DNA from 3 places in the Paenibacillus sp. S25 genome. Region 1 is predicted to be linked to each of the others. Evidence: a T-box and tRNA genes for the amino acid it is inferred to sense, from the RefSeq annotation. Region 1 holds a T-box; the other regions hold tRNA genes.
What was found. The T-box of region 1 lies ahead of leuS (leucine--tRNA ligase). A T-box ahead of a tRNA ligase gene usually reads a tRNA of that ligase, here a tRNA-Leu.

Region 1 (4,748 bases):
TGCTGAACATTGTCCAACGACACAGCGAATGCTTCCATCGCTTTAGCATCAAGATCCTTGGCAATCGTTGCACGCTGCACAATTTTACCATTCACTTGCACAACAATTTCCACTTCGGCGTCCACCGTCCATGCTTCATCATAAGCAGGCCAGGCCGCGTAGGTAATGCTATCATTGTGCCCCAGCAGCTGCCACAATTCCTCGGCCAGATGGGGTGCAAGCGGCGACAGCATTTGCACGAAGTTTTCCATTGCTGCACGCGGCAGAAGGTCTGCTTTGTATGCATCGTTGGTGAAGATCATCAGCTGGCTGATCGCTGTATTGAAGCGCAGTGCATCCATATCTTCGGTTACTTTTTTCAGCGTTTTATGCCAAGTACGATTGAACTCATCGCTACCGCCGTCATTTGTAATTTTATCATTCAGGCTACCATCCTCGGAAACAAACAGGCGCCATACGCGGGACAGAAAACGATGTGCTCCCTCTACCCCATTCTCATTCCATGGCTTGGTCGCTTCCAGCGGCCCCATAAACATCTCATAAATACGCAGCGTATCGGCGCCAAACGTATTGACAATATCATCAGGATTAATGACATTACCGCGTGATTTACTCATTTTTTCATTGTTATTGCCCAAAATCATACCCTGGTTGACCAGCTTATAAAAAGGCTCTTTCGTTTCCACTACGCCGATATCATACAGTACCTTATGCCAGAAACGGGCATACAGCAAGTGAAGAACCGCATGTTCCGCTCCGCCAATGTACAAATCAACAGGCATCCATTCACGTTGTTTCTCTTTGGATACAAGCTCTTTGTCATTTTTCGGATCAATAAAGCGCAGGTAATACCAGCAACTGCCTGCCCATTGTGGCATTGTATTTGTCTCGCGGCGTGCTTTCATACCTGTCTCAGGATCAATGGTTTCGACCCAATCTGTTGCGTTCGCCAGCGGGGATTCACCTGTACCTGAAGGCTTGATATTGTCCATCTCCGGCAGTACGAGCGGAAGTTGGTCCTCAGGAACCGTTTTGATCGTTCCATCCTCCAGATGAATTACCGGAATCGGCTCGCCCCAATAGCGTTGACGGCTGAACAACCAGTCACGCAGGCGATAGGTGACTTTGCCGTGTCCTTTGCCCTCAGCTTCCAGCCATTCAATCATCTTCGGAATCGCTTCCTCGTTGGTAAGTCCATTCAGCGGGCCGGAATTGACGTGCGGTCCATCTTCAGTATATGGCTCATTAGCCACATCTCCACCTTGGACAACCTCAATGATATTCAATCCAAATTGCTTGGCAAATTCCCAGTCACGCGCATCGTGAGCAGGTACAGCCATAATCGCTCCAGTTCCGTAGCCTGCAAGTACATAGTCAGCAATCCAGATCGGCAGCTTTTCGCCGTTCACCGGGTTCACTGCATAAGCTCCTGTGAATACGCCTGTTTTATCCTTGGCCAGATCTGTACGCTCCAGATCGCTTTTACGAGCAGCTTGTTCACGGTACTGTTGTACAGCATCCTTTTGCTCAGGCGTAGTGATAATATCCACCAATTCCTGCTCTGGTGCCAGCACACAGTAGCTTGCGCCGAACAGTGTATCTGGACGGGTTGTAAATACTGTGAGTTGCTCGTCATAGCCTTCAATTGGAAAACGAACCTCTGCCCCGGTAGACTTACCGATCCAGTTCCGCTGCATATCCTTAATACTCTCAGACCAATCCAGTTCCTCCAGATCCTCCAGCAGACGATCCGCGTATTCCGTAATTTTCAGCATCCATTGACGCATTGGTTTACGGACGACCGGATGACCGCCACGCTCACTCTTACCGTCAATAACTTCTTCATTCGCTAGCACCGTTCCCAGCGCTGGGCACCAGTTCACAGGTACTTCAGCTACATATGCAAGGCCGCGCTTGTACAGCTGGATGAAGATCCACTGTGTCCATTTGTAATAATCAGGATCCGTCGTGCTGATTTCACGATCCCAGTCGTAGGAGAAGCCGAGCGATTTGATTTGGCGGCGAAAGTTATTTACATTTTTCACCGTAATTTCGCGTGGGTGCTCCCCTGTATCTAGCGCATGCTGCTCGGCAGGCAGACCGAAGGCGTCCCAACCCATCGGATGCAGTACGTTGTAGCCGCGCATTCTTTTATATCGTGAAACAATATCCGTAGCTGTGTAGCCCTCCGGGTGGCCTACATGCAGGCCGGCTCCAGATGGGTACGGAAACATATCCAAAGCATAAAACTTAGGTTTGCCCGGCTCTTCCCCGGTGCGGAACGTCTTGTTCTCATCCCAATATTTCTGCCATTTTGGTTCAATACTTTGCGGTTGATAGCCGTGCTTCGGCTGTGTGTCTGTCATTGTCTTTTCCTCCTCAAACGGTATGCAACAAAAAAACCTCTGCATCCCGTAGCGTGTCAGCGCTAGGGACGAGAGGTTATATTCCCGTGGTACCACCCTAGTTAGCAGAAAGCGTTCTTCGCGTTCTACTCCCTTTGCACCTGATAACGGAGGTGATCCGATGCGGGTTAATAACAGGATACAAGCACCTGTATAGGGCGTTCCTGCGTTGGACGCATATCTCCGAGGCGAGTTCACTTTGCACTGTCAACCGGCTTGCACCACCCGCCGGCTCTCTACATGTCCAGACAAAGCTACTATTCCTCATCAGCGATTGTTTAACCGTTAATAATGGCACTATTATATTGAAAACCGCGAAAAAAGTCAAATAAGGACTACCTTTGGTGTTAAAGACCCTCTTCATACTAATTGTTCATGACACATGCATACGAATGTTTTATAATAATTCCGAGTTAAATCGCTTCAAGTTGAGATGAGTTGAGATAAGAAAGGTGAGCTGAGAAATGGCACAGATAAAAATTTACGGAATAAAAGAAACTCTAAATCCAATCAAAAAGCAACTTTCAGAGGTGATTCATTCTGCTGTGGTGGATGCGTTCAAATATCCTCCTGACAAGAGGTTTCATCGTTTTTTTCCTATGGATCAGGAAGACTTTATATATGCCGATGGTCGCTCTGAGGCGTACACCATTATTGAAATCAGTATCTTTGAAGGCAGAACGACAGAAGCTAAGAAGCAACTCATTAACCTGTTATTCCAAAGAATTAACGATCTTTTGGGTATTTCTCCACAGGATCTTGAGATTACTATATTTGAAACGCCCAAACATAACTGGGGCATTCGGGGTGTACCGGGTGATGAGCTTCAGTTGAACTATAAAGTGAATATATAAGTGCAAAAAGACGCCCTTCATGTCATCATGAAAAGCGTCTTTCTTTTCCCATACTCGCTAAATGAAGCCTTGCTATTTTACTGCAACATAAAACAGTCTCGCCGCGTCATCTTCTGCTTCTACCCATTCAAAATCCGCATATACCTTCACCTCACGAAAACCCGCTTTGGACAATTCTGCCTTCATCCAGTCTGGGTCATAGGCACGTTGTACATGTATTTCCTCGAAACGCTGGTATAGATCGCGTCCTTCTTGTTCTGCTTTCGCAAAGATACTAAGATGATGCTCAATTTCACAACGGGGAGTGTCCAACGCACATGTCCAGATATACGAGATAGAGCGTTCGTCCAGTACGAAAGGCTGCTCTTCATCATAACGTAAAAACGTCTGGGGATGATGTACATCGAATAAGAAGGTTCCGCCAGGCTTCAGACCAGCATGCGTTCTGCGAAAAGTAGAAATTATATCTTCTTCCTCCAACAAGTAATTCAGACAATCGCAAAAAGAAATTACAGAATCCACAGGCTCGGGTAAAATCCATTCTCTCATATCCTGTTGTATCCAGCGAACGCTTCCTTCACGAAACAATCGCTGTCCCTGTGGAGTGGTTTCCATTTTGCGACGGGCTACTGCCAGCATGTCAGAGGATAAGTCGATTCCAGCCACCTCGAAGCCCGAATTAACTAGGGGGATCGTAATTGAACCCGTTCCGCAGCCCAGCTCGGCCACCGTATGAGGCATACCGTACTGATCCCAAGCCTGCCGTGCAAAGCGCAACCAGTCTGGATACGGCATGTCCTGCATCAGCTCATCATACACATAGGCAAACTTCCGGTAAGAAGCCATTTTTTATTCCCCATTCCCGTCCTTCGGTTCAGGTATATTCTCCACCAGGTAGGTCCAGTTTTCCTTCTGTGTAACCAGTCCTTCCTTCATCAGCTTGCCCATCGCACGCTTGAAGGCGGATTTACTGATACCGAACCGTTGCTTGATAATATCCGGCGGTGTTGCGTCGGAATAAGGCATGCCGCCGCCCGGACGCTCTTTCAGAAAAGCAATCAGCCGATCCGCATCCTCATCACGGCCTACTTCCTTGCGTGGTGACATCGCCAGATTGACCCGACCGTCTTCCCGAACAAGCGTGACCCGTACCTTGACCTCTTCGCCCAAGCGAAGCATCCGATTACGCTCCGAGGAATGAATCATTCCAATCGCGCCAAAACCAAGCACACCTCCGTCCACCAGGACGAATGTGCCCATCTGAAGCGGCTTGTACACAGTCGCCTGCACCCATGTATTTAACCACGAATCAGGGGCGTGGAAGCACAATGGAGCCAGCTCCTGTTCCCCTGCCAGCTTAGCTCGCAATCTGCCTTGCTTGTCATGCTCCATAATGGCATACACGTAATCGCCCACCCGAGGATGTAAATCTCGGTTTTCTGGCAACTCACGAATCGGCAGCAAAAGCTGACGACCCAATCCCATCTCC
Region 2 (4,748 bases), 2.0 Mb from region 1:
GACAGAGCTATGCTTTCCGAGGATCGTGGTCAAAAAAGCATTGCTGAAGCTGTTGCCGAAGGCATTATTGCGCATCTGACGGCATGGTAGTGTTGGTGGCTGGGTCTCCAGTCCATCCCCATACAGCACGCACCAAATCGCTAATACCCACAAATTTGGCGTGCTCCTTTAGCTTGGGAACCGATGAATGAAGAGCCGAGGATGTATACATGCCAGACACGCCAACGTGCCCAATCGTTACGCATGTATCGTGCTCGTCCAGCCACTCAACTACTTTTGTAAGTTGCCGATTCACATGAGCGAGTGTATGGACATCATCCAGGAAAACATCATTGCGTACTGGTGGCATTCCCTTTTTAGCGGCAAGTTCAGGCACCACTGACCAATAATTAGTACGGCTGTCGACAAAAAATAGTCCATGCTCCTTACAAACATCAAGAACAATAGACATAATGCGTTTATCCGAAGTGACCTTGGAACCCATGTGGTTGTTCATTCCTATCGCATAAGGAACATCCTTTATAGCTGCTGTCACCTTAGCGCGTACTTCTTCATCCGTCATATTTGCCTTAATTGCTCCGGGTCCAAGCCATTCGGGCTTTCCCTGCTTTGGTTCCATCGGAAGATGGACGATGACATCATGACCACGCTTATGCGCTTCCATAGCGTCCTGCTTGGTTGTAGGCAGGAAAGGCATCACAGCCACGGTAATCTTAACGGGTAAATTTAAAATTTGCTCAGTCCCTTTCATATTATTTCCCAGATCGTCGATAATGACGGCAACCATCTTTTGCGGCACGGCCTGTTTGTCTAATGCTTTTGCAACACCAGTACTATAGACCATGAATAACATGCATACCGAAATACAGAGTACTACGGTTCTCCGAATTTTAGAGCTTGAATGGAATACAGGTACATAAGTTGGCTCTTTCTGGCCGCGAGATGCCTTTAAAGCCTTTTTTATTATGTTTCTCATGTGTAGCTTCCGTCGTGTACTCATTGCGGGTCAGCCTCCTTCTCTGTCCCTTCATTGTGTGAGTAACCTCGTCTAAATATGTATAAGGCAGATCCATGGAATACTCCCTGATCTGCCTTATCGTGCGTAGAAACGTATATTAAAGCTGCTTACCAGTTCTTATCAATAAATTCATCACGGCCTGATTGGGCCCGATCTTCCTTATAGTGCTTCACATTTTTCTTGTGGTAATCCTGATGATAATCCTCTGCCGAATAAAAAATCGAAGCAGGAAGGATCTCCGTTACAATTGGCTTATCAAAGCGTCCACTTTGTGCCAACTGCTCCTTGGACTGTTGCGCAAGCTCACGTTGCTGCTCTGTATGATAAAAAATTGCGGGTTTATACTGTGTACCTCGGTCCTGAAATTGACCTTCCTCGTCGGTAGGATCTGTTTGCGGCCAATATAATTCGAGCAGCTTTTCATAAGGAAACAGCTCAGGCTCAAAAGTAATCTGCACCACCTCGTAGTGACCTGTAGTTCCTGTTTTAACCTGCTCGTAGGTCGGATCGGGAATCGTTCCTCCAGTGTATCCTGACACAATGCCATGAATGCCCGGCTGTTCTTCAAACGGAGTCACCATACACCAGAAGCATCCACCTGCAAAAGTTGCTTTCTCCATCTTACATCCAACCTTTCAAATACTTCATCATAAAGTGCGTTATTTTCTATCATATCTTAAAAGATAACCTTATAAAAGAATTGTTTATAAACTTGAGGATTTTGCAAAATCCTGACTTAAATGAAATCAAGTAATTTGTCAGAATCCTTTATTGAAATCCATAGTTTGCGTGAAGACAAGAAACATGTTCAGCTTAGACTATGAGCAAATCCCCAGAAATATAAGAAAAAGGTCTCTAAAACTGCTACGAGAGCAATTCTATAGACCTTTTCTAATGGATGCGGTCGAGAGGACTCGAACCTCCACGGGGGTTAGCCCACACGGACCTGAACCGTGCGCGTCTGCCAATTCCGCCACGACCGCATATAAGTTGTCTTTTATCCTCGAAAGAGCAATCTTTCTTAGTGACAAGATAGATCATACCATGCCTATATCAAGATGTCAAACCTTTTATGTTCGTTAATTTTCTCTTGATAAAAAAGGAATAATAAACTAAAATAAGAACATAGGTTCCCGGGAACAAAAGTTCCTTTTCTTCAATCGGTTATGAATTATCATCACATTTTCCTAAGGCGGTGAATGGTAATGACCTCTTTAGATACTACTCAGCATGAATGGTCTCTTGTGAAAAGTTATCTGCTCCTTACCTTTATTCAAAAAGTATTTGAGCGGGACAGCCTAATTCTTGAAGAAAGCGGTATGCTGAAAACCCCTGATCTTTATGTCGAAATGGTTAACGCAGGTGTAGATCGTACCGGAATCCTGCTGTCTGAAATAAAACATGAATTTAATAAATATCACATTCATGTTCTGGACATACAACAAAACCACTCCGGCATTCACGCCACCTATATAAGTAAAGGCAATCAAGAGCAGTTCAGTATGGGAATGCCAGCATTCCGCAAAGAAATGTATGAGCGGATGCGAGCATATCTGGGGCTCCCAACCTCTATGCCCCATACAGCTGCCCTTCCTTTACTAGAGAAACATTGCCCCGAATTACCAAACAATTCAACTTCCAAACCTCTACGCATCGTTGAACGAAGTTTGGTTACATCCTCTTTGGCCTATAAGCGTAAAACGTCTCGCCCTGCTACTTTCGCTGCAAGTAGAAGAGCATAATCCCCGCACAACAAACATGAAAAAGAAAAAAAGCTTCCGCAGACACCAACTGTGCTCGGAAGCTCCTTTCCATATTCATCATATATCCAATTCGATCTATAACCGCTATGACGAAGCATAAGCTCATCAATTAATGATTCGCCTTATTGCAACGCCTTCTGTACACGCGTAACCCCTTGACTTAGAGCATGTCCTCCACCTACTGCTGCGGCCACAGCAATGGTCTCCATAATTTCCTGATCACTTGCTCCTTTGGACCGCGCCTCGTCCACGTGATAAAACGTGCATACTTCATTGTTGGCAAATAAGCCAATGCCTAGCGCAATCAGTTGCTTGGTTTTCTCATCTAAGCTGCCGGCTTGAAAGCACTCTCCAGTAAAGCGATGATATGCATGAACTACCTCGGGCAACTGATCTTCCAAATGGCTGATTTGATCCTTGTATGCATGTACTTTTTCGTCCATAACCGTCATTGACACAGCACGTCCTCTCTGTTGGATTTTCCATCATTACTGTGTCCGATTTAGAGTTTCTGTATGCCTAATGAATCACCCAGTTATTTTTATCCAACACCCATTTGGAACCCATTCCTAATCCAGATCTATCGGATTGTGACGCGGCTCGCTGAACGACTGGTATGTATAGCTACGATCCAATTTGACCACACGTCGATTCTGTCGGCGAATAAGCACTTGTTCATCATCCCATGCCAGTACAATACCAACAACATCGTTGGACTCCAATCCATCGCGTACGACACGCACCTTTTCACCGGAGAGTCGATAAGCATCCAATTCTTCGTCCATAATCATCCTTGTCCCCTCCTTTTTTACTTTTTTAACACAGCGACCATGATTCTATATACATGAAAAAAGTTTAAAAAGAGACCTAAACGAATCATTTAGGTCTCTTCTCTCTTACTACTTATATGGATTGCCAACAGAGCGACAAATTATCCCGACTGATTTACACTGTGATCATGTTCTTTTGTATCGTTCTTCTCGTACCAGAAGTCCAGCACTTGTGCAGACAACACTCGCTGATCTACATACTCCACTTGGTGAGCAGTAAATTCTTCTTTCCAAGAGAAGGACAATTCTTCGCATAGGTTAACCAACGTCAACAACTCAGACCAGGCCACATAGCGTTTATACCAAAAAAACTGAGGATGTTCAATCATATAGGGATACAAATCGTCGAATTCCGTATGCTTACAATCCAAGGCACGCTCAAAGTGTACTTTAGCCGCTGCCAGTTTTTCCAGAAAAAACTGTTCGGTCAATTGTTCTTTCCCCATGTTGCTGCCTCCTCTCCAAAACCTTATCTATATTATAAGCGAAATTGAAGCTCATGCAAAGGTTATTATTAGAAATAAGGATCAGGAGTTTTGAATTGTTACTATTCAGCAAACTCAATCTTGCCGTCAGCTAACGACGAAATTTTGACCAATGACTCTACACGAATACCTTGCTCACGGATGGTTCTCGCTCCGGCCTGAAAGCTTTTTTCCACCGCGACACCGAATCCAACCAACTCCGCTCCGGAGCGTTGAATGATTTTAACCATGCCTCGCGCCGCATCACCATTAGCGATAATATCATCAATGAACAGAACACGATCATCTTCGTGAATAAATTGACGAGACAGCATAATATCCGTAACAATACCTTTAGTAAACGAAGGTACGCGTTCACACAGCGCGTCTGGATCAGCTAATAGGGTCTTTTTACGACGAGCGAATACCAACGGTACACCCAATTCCAATGCTGTCGCAAACCCGATGGCAATGCCTGAGGACTCCACGGTCACTACTCTGGTGATTTTCTCTTCCCGGAAACGTGCTGCAAACTCTCGTCCCATTGCCATTGTCAGCTCTGGATCAACCTGGTGATTAAGCAAACCATCCAGCTTCAGCACCTGATCTGATGCAATCACGCCTTCATTTAAAATTCGTTTCTTTAATACTTCCATTACATGACCTCCCACGG
Region 3 (4,748 bases), 2.6 Mb from region 1:
GAATCCCCTACGGGTCATTGTTGTCTTTATAGACTACATGTTGCATGCTTAAGGGAAATTCCTGAGGTCTGGTCTAATGGCGGACAGCTTGGATGAACTGCATGAGCCATTAGCTCAGTTGGTAGAGCACCTGACTTTTAATCAGGGTGTCGAAGGTTCGAGTCCTTCATGGCTCACCATTTATATTTTGTTATGCGGTCGTGGTGGAATGGCAGACACGCTATCTTGAGGGGGTAGTGAGCGTACGCTCGTGGAGGTTCGAGTCCTCTCGACCGCATCAATGGAATAAACGGAAAAGTCTCTCGCGGTAGAGGCTTTTTTTATTTGTTTAGTGATGTAATAAAGTAATGATTATGATGAAATAATGATTCCATAGTATAATATAACGCCATAATGTTATAGAATGATAAGTATAAACTTATGAAGTGACGGTGAAAAATATGGACACTCAACTGTTAGGAAATATATCAGAAAATATTTTGGGCTTGTTTCCGATTGTGAAGAAGAAATTTTTCACCTACGGTCCGCTCGATTTCCCATTACACTTGTCACCTAATAACTTTCAGGTGCTAATGCTTCTGCGTGAAGTGCGTTCGTCTACGGTATCAGATTTGTCCAAACAGCTCAACGTCTCACGTCCGAACATGACTCCTCTTCTGGACAAACTGGTGGAGCATGGGTTGGCTGACCGCCAGTCGTGTGATTCGGATCGCAGAGTCGTGAATGTGGCGATTACACAGGAAGGCGATGCTTTTTGTGAACAGGTATTTCATACCTTCTCCAATAAAATTCAAGAAAGACTGGTGTATCTGCCGGAAGAAGATTTATTGCATCTGAGTGAAACTTTGAATGAATTGAAGCATATTTTACTTAAAATTGACAACATTGCTACGTGATTGGCGTAACTGGACTGGCTTAAAGACCGCCCTTTCTTCGGAAAACAGGCGGTTTTTGTTGTGTGTTGTGGTATAATGGAAACCAACATACATAATTCGGTAATTTTAGCATACGTGATCTTTGAAATGGGAACAGAGAACATGATATCGTTATTTGAGAGCCTGCTAGGGAGGAAGGAACTTCTATGCAATCTATTTACCATCGCATTGAGGAACTCATCAAGGAACGGGGAATGACGAAAAAGGCGTTCTGCCAGCAGTTAGGCATTAGTACAGGGAACTTCGGGGATTGGAAAAGAGGAAAAACGACGCCGGGGACGAATAAACTCATTGAAATTGCTTCATTTTTTGATGCCAGTCTGGATTGGATCATGCTGGGTCGAGATGTACAGGGTGAGGTGCTAAAGGAGTCGCAAGACCCTTATTTTTTTGGCGCTTCAGGGCAACTGAATTGCCAGGGGGAACCGCTTAGTGAGGCGGAAAGAAATTTTATACTTGAGTATATTGAATTTACCCGCTTTCGTAAAGAGAAAAACCAGCGCAATTCTACTATGGGGTAATGGTGCTTAGGATTTGATGAGGATTACTAATGAGTAAGGCTGAAAAATGAAAATTATTTCAGAAAAAGTTACTGTGTCGGAGGGGAAACATTTTGGGAGATCAAACTATTTATCAGCGGATTGAAGCTTTGATTAAGGATCGCGGAATGACCAAGAAGGCATTTTGTGAAAAACTTAAAATCAGTTCAGGGAATCTCGGTGATTGGAGAAGGGGTAAAACAACGCCGGGTACCACCCATTTGATTCAGATTTCGGACTTTTTTAATGTATCGCTCGATTGGTTAATGAAAGGGATTAAGCCAGGAGAAGGCGTACTTCAGGAGCAGAAGGCTGCTTATTTTTTTGGAGTGATGGGGCCACTGAATTGCCAGGCAGAAGATCTTGAGACGGAAGAACAGAATTTTATTTTAGAATATGTTGAATTTGCGAAATACCGTAAGCAAAAAAGTGAGAAGGATAAAACAAAGCCGGAATAATTTTTTGGCTAAAGATGTCTGGGTTGAAAACCCGTAAACGAACTGGAGGGGTTCGCTTTACGGGTTTATTTGGTTTCTTGGTGATATGGAATGACCTATATGTAACTGGAATGCTTGTTAGGTTTAGAGTGCGGTGCCTCCTTATAATCGTTATCGTCGATGTTCAGAATTGCAGCAACTTGTTTTCTGTACCTTTGTGCTTTGCGGGTGCCGTGAATCAGATTGGACAAGCGTGAAGGCGGAATATTGTGTGTCTCACAAAATGTTTTCTGATCCAGTCGAAGTTCGACAAGCCGTTGTTTGATGGCCCACCCGAAGGAGGTGACAGGCATTTTGTTGTTCAAGAGAAATCGCCCCTTACGGATTCTTGCGGAATAATTGGTGTGTTATAATAATCATCAGTAAACATGTTAGAATTAACCATCTAACACTATGATACACTTTTATACGTGTTTTTACAATCGTAAATGCGTCATTTTGTTGAATTAATTACTTAATTAAGTGCTAGGTGGTTCTGATAATCCGTCTAGAGTCTGCCAATGGTGTGAATTGCGATTATATGTGGACCAAAAACACTCTGCCACCTGAGGAAAGGGACAGAGTGTTTTTGGTGTTGTGACCACATTGGCGAAACGACGCATCAGGGGGATGCAGGAAGGCGTTTGAATAGACCTGAGGAGGAAAACAGTCTAGGTTCATCCGATTGGCTATTATGGCTCGTATAAAGAGGTAGAGTGATGTAGGAGCTGGACCAATGTCTGTGAAGAAGGCGACGCTGGAATGCAGTTGGCTCAGGCTCGTTAAGCTTCTTCCAGGCGGAGAGCAGCTCGCTTGTCATACGCTCCATAAGAGGGTTCTTTTCCTCATAAGGAGGATTGAGTAATTTGAAGGCATCTTCCACACAGGAGGACACCGCTGCGCTAAGATAGCCGTGAACGGTCTGTTCTACATCGTTTCCGAGGAGGAAGTTAATCCAGGTGTGAACGGTAGCGAGTGTGCCAATCGCATTGTATTGAATGAGTATGGATTCCAACTGGTCAAATTCAAGCCAAGGATAAAGAGCCTTAGCGAGCTTGAGCAGACGCTGGCCGGATAGACGAAACTCCTTCACATGCTGCCAGGAGGGACGTTGGGTATGCAGCATCTTATCAATGAGGGCGATCCGCCAACTGTCATTCTGCTGGATGGCGACATACAGACTTTTGATAGCCATGCCGTCAACGGTTGTAAATTGAGGATACAAATCATCCAGCATGTAATGTTCCAGGTCTTGTAGACTGTTCAAATGTCCGTTACGGAATAGTTTCTCCAGTCCGTTAAAACGGGTGAAGCCACCAACAGGTAGGGAAGGGTCCAACAATAATGCATAGTTCAGCAAACGGTTGCCTTTATGCAAGGTGGTTCGCCTCCTCGAAGTGAATCCTTATGTTATGTTATTTAACTCTTTACTTTGGGGAAACAAACTGTATTCGAAATATATGTAATATATATTTACATTTAAATAGCTTTTGTGTCAAATTAAATATTCTTATCGCTCATATATGTTAGTTAAAATAACATATAAAATAATTATTATGTTTTTGTTTACAAATAGTTGATGAGAGAGTATAATAAATCTGTTGCCTCATTACATTATGATTTGCGGTCGTGGTGGAATGGCAGACACGCTATCTTGAGGGGGTAGTGGGCGTACGCCCGTGGAGGTTCGAGTCCTCTCGACCGCATTATATGCAAGACTCAGTTAAAAAAGCATCCTGACACGGTTTACGTGAAGGGATGCTTTTTTTGTTAAGCATTTTTCGTTATATCCTTTAGCCACAGAAGCAACGGTAGACAATAGGTCATTTATTAACTGTGATAAAGAAGGATGTCAGTTTTGCTGCAAAAGCTGCTCTATATCTCCCGCCAGCTTATCTGGAGTGGTTTGCGGTGCATAGCGCTTAAATACGTTACCTTCTCGTGTAATTAAGAATTTAGTAAAATTCCATTTGATCGCTTTAGACCCTAATACCCCCGGAGCAGTTTGGGTCAAGTAGCGAAATAAGGGGTGCGCTTGATCGCCATTGACATCTGTCTTGGCGAACATCGGAAAGGTAACACCATAATTGATCTGGCAAAACTCGGAAATCTCCTCGCTGGAACCTGGCTCTTGTTTGGCAAATTGGTTGCTGGGGAATCCCAAAATTTCGAGCCCCTGTTCATGGTACTGGTCATATAGCTCTTGTAGCGCTTTGTATTGGGGGGTTAACCCACATTTGCTGGCAGTGTTCACGATAAGCAGAACGTTCCCTTCATATGTGGATAACGGAATTTGTTTCCCTTGCAGGGTTTGCGCATCATATTCATAAACGGTCATAGTATCTCTCCTTATTCAATATTCAGCAATTAAATTGTAAGCAATTAAAAGCGAGGTTGCAAGTTTTGAAAAGCTGTATCAAGCCTTTAGCCGCTGTAAAATCGTATTTTGTTCAAAACAGTAAATCGCACCGCAAATGGAGCGAATTAAGGTGTTTCTTCTTATAAAAGCGGGTTCAATCGGTGTTTAGCTGGTACATATAGCGTATTTTCTTCTCTTTTTACAAAAAAAGGCCAAAAACGCCCTACCCTACGCCAATATTGACATGCTTGTCATTTTTGAAAAGGGATGAAAAACAGAGATTGAAGGAGCTGTGATAAGCATAGTAGTATTGTAAGCGCTATTATTAATATCCTAGGCTCTAAAGGCCGATTTATAACCCCGCAGTTGAGCTTTACAGTCTTCCATGCGCGGGTGTATGATTCAAGACGTAATTTCAAATTAACTTGAATGAAGCAAC

Region 2: it has a tRNA-Leu gene. The T-box ahead of leuS (leucine--tRNA ligase) is inferred to sense a tRNA for this amino acid. The anticodon was not compared.
Region 3: it has a tRNA-Leu gene. The T-box ahead of leuS (leucine--tRNA ligase) is inferred to sense a tRNA for this amino acid. The anticodon was not compared.

What each region holds. Positions count from the first base shown of each region.
Region 1 is NZ_CP073683.1:4,041,287-4,046,034, forward strand. Features, by position in the region: gene leuS (leucine--tRNA ligase) at 1-2,366, opposite strand, end outside; T-box leader at 2,428-2,685, opposite strand; gene KAI37_RS17620 (tautomerase family protein) at 2,870-3,259, shown strand; gene KAI37_RS17625 (class I SAM-dependent DNA methyltransferase) at 3,332-4,105, opposite strand; gene KAI37_RS17630 (CvfB family protein) at 4,109-4,748, opposite strand, start outside.
Region 2 is NZ_CP073683.1:1,994,939-1,999,686, reverse strand. Features, by position in the region: gene KAI37_RS08800 (N-acetylmuramoyl-L-alanine amidase) at 1-90, shown strand, start outside; gene KAI37_RS08795 (divergent polysaccharide deacetylase family protein) at 65-1,000, opposite strand; gene msrA (peptide-methionine (S)-S-oxide reductase MsrA) at 1,126-1,638, opposite strand; tRNA gene KAI37_RS08785 (tRNA-Leu) at 1,918-2,001, opposite strand; gene KAI37_RS08780 (YhjD family protein) at 2,224-2,760, shown strand; gene KAI37_RS08775 (carboxymuconolactone decarboxylase family protein) at 2,904-3,233, opposite strand; gene KAI37_RS08770 (hypothetical protein) at 3,351-3,572, opposite strand; gene KAI37_RS08765 (hypothetical protein) at 3,713-4,057, opposite strand; gene KAI37_RS08760 (xanthine phosphoribosyltransferase) at 4,159-4,731, opposite strand.
Region 3 is NZ_CP073683.1:1,458,135-1,462,882, forward strand. Features, by position in the region: tRNA gene KAI37_RS06290 (tRNA-Glu) at 1-17, shown strand, start outside; tRNA gene KAI37_RS06295 (tRNA-Lys) at 104-179, shown strand; tRNA gene KAI37_RS06300 (tRNA-Leu) at 195-277, shown strand; gene KAI37_RS06305 (MarR family winged helix-turn-helix transcriptional regulator) at 441-896, shown strand; gene KAI37_RS06310 (helix-turn-helix domain-containing protein) at 1,082-1,456, shown strand; gene KAI37_RS06315 (helix-turn-helix domain-containing protein) at 1,549-1,932, shown strand; gene KAI37_RS06320 (hypothetical protein) at 2,028-2,276, opposite strand; gene KAI37_RS06325 (urease accessory protein UreF) at 2,573-3,310, opposite strand; tRNA gene KAI37_RS06330 (tRNA-Leu) at 3,574-3,656, shown strand; gene KAI37_RS06335 (glutathione peroxidase) at 3,803-4,288, opposite strand.